DNA from 3 places in the Corallincola platygyrae genome. Region 2 is predicted to be linked to each of the others. Evidence: predicted binding sites of a transcription regulator. Region 2 holds the regulator's gene; each other region holds the start of a gene.

What was found. The regulator FNR, encoded in region 2, switches genes on or off when oxygen is low (the NO sensors DNR and NnrR bind a similar motif). The targets are predictions, from matches to a motif close to TTGATCTAGATCAA.
Region 1: a site for FNR is predicted at 2,027-2,040, ahead of gltA (citrate synthase). Genes of this name have one in related genera too.
Region 3: a site for FNR is predicted at 2,160-2,173, ahead of ABEA14_RS12645 (acetate kinase). Genes of this name have one in related genera too.

The regions. Positions count from the first base shown of each region.
Region 1 is NZ_BAABLI010000014.1:17,267-20,546, forward strand. It holds gene ABEA14_RS11385 (hypothetical protein) at 1-478, shown strand, start outside; gene gltA (citrate synthase) at 545-1,828, opposite strand; gene sdhC (succinate dehydrogenase cytochrome b556 subunit) at 2,269-2,664, shown strand; gene sdhD (succinate dehydrogenase, hydrophobic membrane anchor protein) at 2,658-3,008, shown strand; gene sdhA (succinate dehydrogenase flavoprotein subunit) at 3,005-3,280, shown strand, end outside.
Region 2 is NZ_BAABLI010000014.1:134,599-137,878, reverse strand. It holds gene ABEA14_RS11930 (heavy metal translocating P-type ATPase) at 1-666, shown strand, start outside; gene ccoS (cbb3-type cytochrome oxidase assembly protein CcoS) at 663-827, shown strand; gene ABEA14_RS11920 (sulfite exporter TauE/SafE family protein) at 827-1,507, shown strand; gene fnr (fumarate/nitrate reduction transcriptional regulator Fnr) at 1,603-2,316, shown strand; gene uspE (universal stress protein UspE) at 2,460-3,280, shown strand, end outside.
Region 3 is NZ_BAABLI010000014.1:305,041-308,320, reverse strand. It holds gene pta (phosphate acetyltransferase) at 1-725, opposite strand, end outside; gene ABEA14_RS12645 (acetate kinase) at 787-1,983, opposite strand; gene yfbV (terminus macrodomain insulation protein YfbV) at 2,296-2,739, shown strand; gene ABEA14_RS12635 (energy-coupling factor ABC transporter permease) at 2,753-3,280, opposite strand, start outside.

The DNA.
Region 1 (3,280 bases), 120 kb from region 2:
CGTATTAGGCTCGATCTCAGCACACGTTGTTCCCTCTGCCTCTTTCGTTTGGTTGACCATAGGCGTAACCACGCTCTGGGCATCGCTCCAATTTCCCGGCGAATTTAAAAAAGAGCTGTTAACAGGCAAATCATTATTGGTTGTCTGCTTGTTCTTACCCTGGCCCATCTTATTGATGGACTGGATGGTTGAACTTCACCCCGGGGTGTTGTTTGGATTTTCCCGCGATCTTTCCCTGTTTGGCATAGAAGATCCCAACCGATTTATGTTGGCTTTCTACCTGTCGGGGCTGCTTACCGTGTCGTTGTTTGCTCTGCGGACGTTTATTCTGATAGCGATGTCGCTACCTGCATTACTACTGGCTAACTGTTTTCGCGCACAACAACATCTGATTCAATGCTCTCACTGGTGTTGGGGCCGCTCTACGGTTGCGGCAACGGCGGTTGTTGCTGGTATCTATTTGAGCTGGATCGGCTAGTCGGTTTAAGGAAAAGAAAAAGGCAGCTTAATAGCTGCCTTTATTGTTTTTTAATAGCGAGACAGGTTATCTGTCTTCAATGCCATTAAACGACTTGTCGATTTCACCAACGTAAAGCTGACGAGGACGACCGATCTTCTGGCCTTCATCACTCATCATCTCATTCCAGTGTGCTATCCAGCCCACGGTACGTGACAGAGCAAAAATCACAGTAAACATATTGGTTGGGATACCAACTGCTTTCAGGATAATACCCGAGTAGAAATCTACGTTGGGGTAGAGCTTCTTCTCAACGAAGTAGCTGTCTTCCAGCGCAATGCGCTCCAGTTCCATTGCAACGTCCAGCAGTGGATCCTTAATGTTAAGGCTGTCCAGAACTTCGTGACATGTTTCGCGCATCACTGTTGCACGAGGATCGTGGTTTTTATAAACACGGTGACCGAAGCCCATCAGGCGGAACGGATCGTCTTTATCTTTCGCGCGGTCGATGAACTCAGGAATACGCTCAACAGAGCCTATCTCTTCAAGCATCTTCAAGCATGCTTCGTTTGCACCACCATGCGCAGGTCCCCAAAGAGACGCGATACCAGCAGCGATACACGCGAACGGGTTAGCGCCAGATGAGCCTGCCAGGCGTACGGTTGACGTAGAGGCATTTTGCTCGTGGTCGGCGTGCAGGGTGAAGATTCGGTCCATCGCTTTAGCAACCACCGGATTTGGTGTGTACTCAGCGCATGGTGTTGCGAACATCATATGCAGGAAGTTCTCTGCATAAGACAGGTCGTTTCGTGGGTACATAAAGGGCTGACCCACGTTGTACTTAAAGCACATTGCGGCAATGGTCGGCATCTTAGAAATAAGGCGATAAGCCGCTATTTCACGATGACGCTCATTAGCGATGTCCAGTGAGTCGTGGTAGAAGGCTGACATGGTTCCAACCATGCCGCACATGATCGCCATAGGGTGGGCGTCACGGCGGAAGCCTTGCAGGCAACGTGTTAACTGCTCATTGAGCATTGTGTGTTCAGACACGATGCGACTGAATTCAGCGTATTGGGCCTTGTTTGGCAACTCGCCATAAAGCAGGAGGTAACATACCTCTAAGTAGCTTGCGTTTTTGGCAAGGTCGTCAATGGCATAGCCTCGGTGCTGTAGGATACCTTGGCTACCGTTGATGAAGGTTATAGTCGACTCGCAAGATGCGGTAGACAGAAAACCTGGGTCAAACGTGAAATAACCATGTTTGCCGAGGGCTCGAATGTCGATGACGTCATGACCCGCGGTACCGGAAAGCACGGGGAGTTCTATCTCCTGGCCACCGACGTGAAGAACAGCTTTCTTCTCCGTCATTTCAGGATTCTCCTTGTTGGAATCGTAATAATGCTCCCAAAATAAAGCGCAGTATTATTAACCGTTGTTTGTAGCAACTGTCAAATTCACTACGCATCAAATCCCATCTTGGATGCATATTAAGTCATTCGAGCATCCGAGTGACTGTACATCACCTCTTGTATCAGAGATTTATTTCAGACGGGAGTAGAATTCTCCCTGATACAAATCAAAATTTAAAGAATTGTAATAAAAAAAACTCACCGATATACTGGCTGCCGTTACCGCCGCAAACCCATATGGCAAGCGGGTTTCACGCTCCTAGATGGTGCAATTCAAACAACTGTTTGCTTGAAATGTGATCCACTTATCAAATTTGGGGTAATAATCAATTATCTCGAAAGTAATATGGTGGTTGTAACGTAAATAATTACGACATTAAAAAAATAAATAGAGGCTCTTTGGAGCTGAGTGAGTCGGAAGTGAAAAAACAAAGACCTGTTAACCTAGATCTCACGACAATACGCTTTCCAGCGACAGCAATCGCGTCAATCCTTCACCGCGTAAGTGGTGTGATAATGTTTTTCGCGATAGCAATTTTGCTTTGGCTACTAAATCAATCTTTAACGTCCCAGACCCATTTTGACCAAGTGAAAGCACTGCTTGATGGTTGGTTCGTCAGTTTTATCCTTTGGGGGATCCTGACGGCACTGGCTTATCACTTTGCAGGTGGTGTTCGCCACTTGATGCAGGATATTGGTTTTTTCGAAGAGTTAGACAGTGGTAAGCGTTCTGCTCATGTAGTTTTCGCCATTACTGTTGTTCTTTCCGTTTTAGCGGGGGTATGGGTATGGTAACTAATGCATCAATGTTTGGTAGAAGCGGTGTCCATGAGTTTGTACTGATACGTGCTTCAGCCATCGTCCTGGCACTTTATTCACTGTTTATTGTTGGCTACGCGCTGTTTGCGCCTGAGCTTACCTTCGATGTTTGGAAGGGGCTGTTTTCTTCGCTGGCCATGAAGATATTCACTTTTCTTGCCTTGATCGGGTTGCTGGTTCACTGCTGGATTGGCATGTGGCAGGTGCTGACTGACTACGTAAAGAGCGCAGCATTAAGAGCACTACTTCAATTTCTGATCAATCTTACCGCGGTTGGCTACGTAGCTGCTGGCTTGTTTATTCTGTGGGGTGTTAAGTGAGTATTCCAACGTTTGAATTCGATGCCGTAGTAATCGGCGCGGGTGGTGCAGGTATGCGCGCTGCCCTTCAAATCAGCCAGGAAGGCAAGTCTTGCGCGTTGCTATCAAAAGTATTTCCTACTCGTTCTCATACAGTATCAGCGCAGGGTGGTATTACCGTTGCACTGGGTAATGCCCACGATGATGACTGGCAGTGGCACATGTACGATACGGTGAAAGGGTCCGACTACATTGGTGATCAGGACGCTATCGAATATATGTGCAAGACCGGC
Region 2 (3,280 bases):
GGACAACGCTGGTACCTGGGCCGTCAGAAGTGGTTAGATGACTTGGGTATCAAATCTTCAGATCTTTATTACGGCTCGAATGCAGTGCTCGCTAATGACACAATAGCCATTGCGAGTTTTGATGTAGGTGACGCGCTAAGAAGCGATGTGTCGTCTTTATTAGGCAAGTTCAAAAAACTTGATATTCAGGCCACCGTGCTCACCGGTGATGATTCTGAGAGCCACTACCTTACGCTTTTGTCTGCAGGACTAAAACGCGATAACTATCACGGTGGCCAGCTTCCAGAGGACAAACTGTCTCATCTCAAATCGTTACAGGCTAAAGGTCATAAATGTATCGCGCTTGGTGATGGCATCAATGATGCGCCTCTACTAGCGGCAGCAGATTGCTCCGTTGCGATGGGCAGCGGTACGGATTTAGCAAAAGTGAGTGCAGATACCGTGCTGCCCAGCAACAAGCTCAGCGTGTTGCTGGCTGCATTGGAACTGGCTAAACGCACCGCAAGTATTACCAAACAAAACTTGGGCTGGGCGCTGGCATACAACCTGTTTATCATCCCGTTAGCAGTTAGCGGCTATATAGCGCCCTACTTTGCTGCGCTTGGCATGAGCCTGAGCAGCCTACTCGTGGTAAGTAACTCGATGAGGTTATTAAAAACCAAATGAGCATACTTTATATCTTGATCCCCATTGCCATCGTTTTTGTCTTTATCGCCATTGGCATTTTTGTCTGGGCAGTCAAGAGCAACCAATTTGAAGATCTTGAACGTCACGGCAGCGACATTCTGTTTGATGAAGATGAGCCGTCAAAAAGGGACAAACAATAGTGGAGCCACTGCTATATCAACTTGGCGCAGCATTTTCAGTTGGTCTTCTTAGCAGTGGACATTGCGCGGGCATGTGTGGCGGTCTCTCCGCGGCACTTCTATCCGGCTCAAACGAACGAACTTTTTTAAAGGCCCTGGCCTTATCTGCCGGCAGAGTTTTCAGTTACGCTGTGGCAGGTTTTCTGGTCGCACTCACGGCATCTGCTCTAACGCAACTAGCCGAAGCGAAGCACTGGATAGTGACAACCCAGATACTTGCCGGTGTCATGGTGATTTTAGCTGGGTTATACATTACAGGCTGGTACCGTGGCCTAACCTACATCGAGCGCGCAGGTGCAGGAATTTGGAAACGTCTTCAGCGTCTAGCAAAAGCTTTTTTGCCTATCCGTACGATTCCCACTGCATTCTGTTACGGCCTCGTTTGGGGATGGCTACCGTGCGGGCTTGTCTACAGCACGTTGACCTGGAATTTATCTGCAGAAGCGGCATGGCACGGCGCAGCCGTTATGTTTTGTTTCGGACTGGGTACGCTTCCATCTATGTTGTCCCTAGGCATGTTGGGAAACCGTGTTGCAAAACTATTAAGTAATCGAGGGTTTCGTAACCTCGCGGGAGGATTTGTGATCGCTTTGGGGTTGTTTACACTCTTATCCGCGCTTGATCGCAGCACTTGGTTCTAAACATGTGAAATTGAGTGTATCATTAATTAACTGAGATCAATTTTAGGTAAAGTATGGGATACGATAAAGCCAGTGGAGCAGCAGGCTCACGAGTTATGAACGGCGCGTGTGCGATTCATTGTCAAAACTGTAGTATCAGTCAGCTCTGCATACCCTTTACGCTAAATGAAAATGAACTCGACAAGCTTGACGAGATCATTGAACGTAAAAAGCCAATCCACAAAGGCGATGAGCTTTTCCAGGCCGGTGACGAACTAAAAGCGCTTTATGCCATTCGTTCGGGCACAGTTAAGAGCTATACCATCACTGAACAAGGCGAAGAGCAAATCACTGCTTTCCACCTTGCCGGTGATATCGTTGGCTTTGATGCAATCAACACGGGTCAGCATCAGAGCTTCGCACAAGCACTAGAAACCGCCATGGTCTGTGAAATTCCCTTCGAAACCTTGGATGATCTATCCGGCTCAATGCCAAAGCTGCGTCACCAGGTAATGCGACTGATGAGCAACGAAATTGTTGGTGACCAGGAAATGATCGTGCTGTTGAGCAAGAAAAGCGCAGAAGAACGTTTGGGTGCTTTTATCTACAGCCTTAGCCGCCGTTTTGGTGAGCGTGGTTTCTCTCCTAAAGAGTTCCGCCTAAGCATGACCCGAGGCGATATTGGTAACTACCTTGGTCTTACGGTTGAGACTATTTCACGCTTACTTGGTCGTTTCCAGAAGAGCGGAATGATAGAAGTAAAAGGCAAGTACATCACGGTACTTGACGACGATCAGCTCACTGAATTGGCGGGTGCGTCAAACGAATAAACATCTAAGTCGCTGGATCTTCTAATGGTTGATCCAGCGCAACCCTCCCCCCTATCACTTTCTCTCTAAAAGTCCTACATTTAACTACGAGCCCAGTGTTCTATCCTTAGCTCTGTTCTACTCTTTTAGGGTTTGGAGGATGTATGGCCAACTTCACATCAATTCTTGTTGTGGTTGATCCCACACGAAATGAACAGCCCGCGCTTAACCGAGCTGTTGAACTCGCCGTAAAGACCGGTGCAAGCCTGAAGGTCTTCCTAGCTATTTACGATTTCTCTTATGAAATGACCACTATGCTTTCGGGTGAAGAGCGTGAAGCGATGCGAAGTGGTGTTATTGCACAAAGAGAAGAGTGGTTGTCTGAACTAGTTGAGGCGTACAGCGATAAGTCGTTAACCATTCAGGTTAAAGTCGTATGGCATAACCGCCCCTTTGAATCAGTTATTGAAGAAGTGCTCAAAGATGGCCACGACATTATTATCAAAGCGACCCACGAACACGACAAGCTGAAATCCGTCATTTTCACCCCTACTGACTGGCACTTGATGCGTAAATCCCCTGTGCCCGTGCTTCTCGTTAAGCAACACGCCTGGCCTGCCAATGGCAATATTCTTGCGGCAGTGAATTCAGGAAGCGAAGAGGAAGCACATATATCCCTGAACGAACAGATCATTACTGAAGCCAACGATATGGCGGGCCTGCTGAAGGCCGACGTCCATTTGGTCAATACCTACCCCGGTACTCCTGTAAATATCGCCATCGAAATTCCAGAGTTTGATCCTAAGTCATATAACCAGGCAGTATGCGACCATCATGTCAAAGAGTTGCATAGGGAAGCGGAAAAACATGGCGTTTGTACCGCAAATTGCCACGTCAAAGAAGGTTTGCCTGAAGACGTTATTCCCCGCCTGGCTGAAGAGCTTGATGCAGAGTTAGTTATCCTGGGTTCTGTTGGACGAACCGG
Region 3 (3,280 bases), 170 kb from region 2:
GATGCGCGAAGATGCTCAACAAGATCCTGAACGCGAGGAGCGATCAGATCATATGTCCAGGGAATGCAGCCGAGCAACGGCAACTTGGCATGTTTGAAAGCTTTCAGAATCGAGTCAGTGGACGCGTGAGTTTGAAGTTCGCTGCCTTCAAAAATCTCGCTTAGGTCAGGACGAGTACGCCCCTGGTCGTCAACAGGTGCGCCAACCTTGTTAACGATCACGCCTAAGATCTGTTTGTTCTTGGAGCCACCCATATTACTTTGGGCAATTTCAACACGCTCGCGAAGCTGACCTGCGTCGTCGATACCCGGCGTTGCAACAAACACGACTTCAGCATCTAGCGCCTTAGCGATGTCAATGTTGGCGCGGTTCGCCCAGGGTGATCGGCGAGTAGGAACTAAGCCTTCGACAACAACTACATCGTCCTGACTGCAGTACTGCTGATAACGTGCGACAACTTCTTCGAGTAACACGTCTCGCTGGTCACTACTGATAAGGCTTTCAGCATAATGCATACGAAGCGGATCAGGTGGTGTCAGGTTGGTTGCGTTTTTGATAATGGCAGTGGAGCGTTCAGGACCTTGGTCACCGAGTCGCAACTGTGCAACCGGCTTGAAGAATCCTGCACGAGCGCCCTGGCGTTCCAGAGCGCGTACCATGCCCAGGCTGATAGTGGTGAGGCCAACGCCGCCACCGATGGGAATTAGCATGATAGTGCGTGACACTATAACTTCCTCTTGTCCTCTAACACATCAAAAAGCCCCGCAGTCGCGGGGCCTAGTGGAATTACTTCGCTAAGCGAGCGCTGTCACGTGCGATAACCAACTCTTCATTGGTTGGTATCACCAGCGCTTTAATCCGGCTGTTTGGCGTAGTAATTTCGCCTTCGTTACCGAAACGCGCAGCCAGGTTGGCTTCTTCATCAACTTCGAAGCCAAGAACAGGCAACAGGTTTAGGGTGTCTTTACGAATATCAGCAGCGTTTTCGCCAATGCCGCCAGTAAACACTACAGCGTCAATGGAAGGTAGTGAAGCTGTATAGCTACCGATGTATTTTGCCAGGCGGTAATTAAATACGTTGTGTGCGCGGATTGCTTCAGGCTTACCTTCTTTCAAACCATCTTCAACGTAACGACAGTCGCTGGTAACTTCTGTCAGACCAAGCAAACCGCTCTGCTTGTGCAGCATGTTGTTTACTTCGTCTAATGTGTAGCCCGCGTTGTCTACCAAGTGGAAGATGATCGCAGGGTCGATGTCGCCAGAGCGCGTGCCCATCACCAAACCTTCAAGCGGGGTTAGTCCCATACTGGTATCAACACTCTTGCCGCCTTCAATGGCACATACAGAACCGCCATTGCCCAAGTGACAAACAATCACGTTGGTCTCTTCAACTGGCTTGCCAAGCATGCGGGCTGCTTCACGGCTAACAAAGTAGTGACTGGTGCCATGCATACCGTAACGGCGGATACCGTGTTGGCGATACATCTTATACGGCAGGGCGTAGAGGTAAGCTTCCTCCGGCATTGTCTGGTGGAATGCAGTATCAAAAACGGCTACCTGAGGCAGCGCGGGGAAGGCCGCCTGCGCGGCGCGAATGCCGATAAGGTGAGCTGGATTGTGCAATGGTGCCAAAGTTGCACAAGCTTCAATACCTTCCACGACTTGCTCATCAATTAAGATAGACTGCGTGAAGCGCTCGCCGCCGTGTACTACACGGTGACCGATGGCAACCAATTGTTCTGCAAGTCCTTGCTGCTCATTGATTCGAGCAACGATAAAATCCAAGGCTTCGCGATGAGCGGAGCCAGCGCCAAGCTTCTGCTCGCTTTTTTCACCGTTGAGTTTCCACTTGATGCGAGCGTCGGCAAGATTTAAGCATTCTGCCAAGCCCGAGAGAATTTCATCACCATTATCAGCATCGATGATGGCGAATTTTAAAGAAGAGCTACCGCAATTAAGAACGAGAACTAAGTTGGCACTCATAATAGTCTTTCAGCCTGAGTAAATAGTCGTGGGGGATGATCACACCGTACCTGCTTAAAAAACCCTCTAATAATAGAACATAAATGCTAGATCATCAGTGGGATAGCGATACGTCGTGTGGGCGCGCGAAATATAGCTTGTTTGTAAGAAAATTACAAAAAATCTGCGGTCTCGCTTTAATTTAGGTCAAGTTTTGGGGGGTAAGTGATCGTCAAATGACATCACCAAATATTCTGGTGGATAGATTCTCTCAATTTACGGTCATATGGAGTACACTTAATTTACTAATAGACACGTTCTCGGAGCTACTGAGTGACAAAATTTCCAGCGCTAATCTCTCAAGGACAGCGATACATGGATACGTGGCCGATTCGGCCAGAACTCTTTCGTCACTTCCCCGAGTTGCGAGTCATCCAGTTCACCCGTTGGTCGATTAAATGGTTGCCCGGGTTTGCCATCATGTTACCCGCGATACAAATACTACTTGTGGAGAGTGTTTTCCTGCCACAAATGATCGCGATAAGCGTATTGTTGTTATCAATACCGTTCCAAGGGCTAATGTGGCTGGGGCACAGGTCTTCTGAGCCCCTCCCGCCGGCGTTGAGTTCATGGTATCGCGATATTCACGCCAGAATGGATGCAGAGGGCTGCCAGGTTGCACCAGCAAAAGCGCGTCCAATATTTATGGACATGGGTAGACTCTTAAAACAAGCCTTCAAGCAGTTGGAAGAGTCCAGGCTGCAGCGACTGTTTTAATCAGAGAAGTCTTTTAGTCCTTTCCCTCATTGAGATAGATGCGGTCGTCGTAGGTCTTTAGCCAATGCGGCTTGTAGACGGCCAAAAGTGTTATCGCCATTCCGTTAAGCAACCCTTCTGGGAACATTAGAAGGGGAGTCACGTTCAGATAGGTTAGCTGGCTTTGCCAGTCCCCACCAGTTATCCATATAAATGCCAGGTACTGGGCTATCAATGTCAATAGAATCGCCAATGCCCCGGTAATGAAGCCATTCACCAACAAATATATGAACAAGTGTCTGGGCAGGAATTTTTGACTGAGAAGCAGGGATGCTCTGGAAAAAGTGACTGGAATAATGCCCCAGATAACGAAGCTCAAACCCCAACTATTTAAACCGGCTCCAGTGGTCAGAAGAAAGATAAGGATGACCAGCGCTAAGCTCATCAATGCCAACCTGGCGCCAAGCAAAAGTGTTAGCGTAGTTGCGCACAGAAAATGAATAGTGAGCAGGGGATGTGGGGTGTATTTGAGAGACCAAATCAGCGCTACGATTGCCGTAGC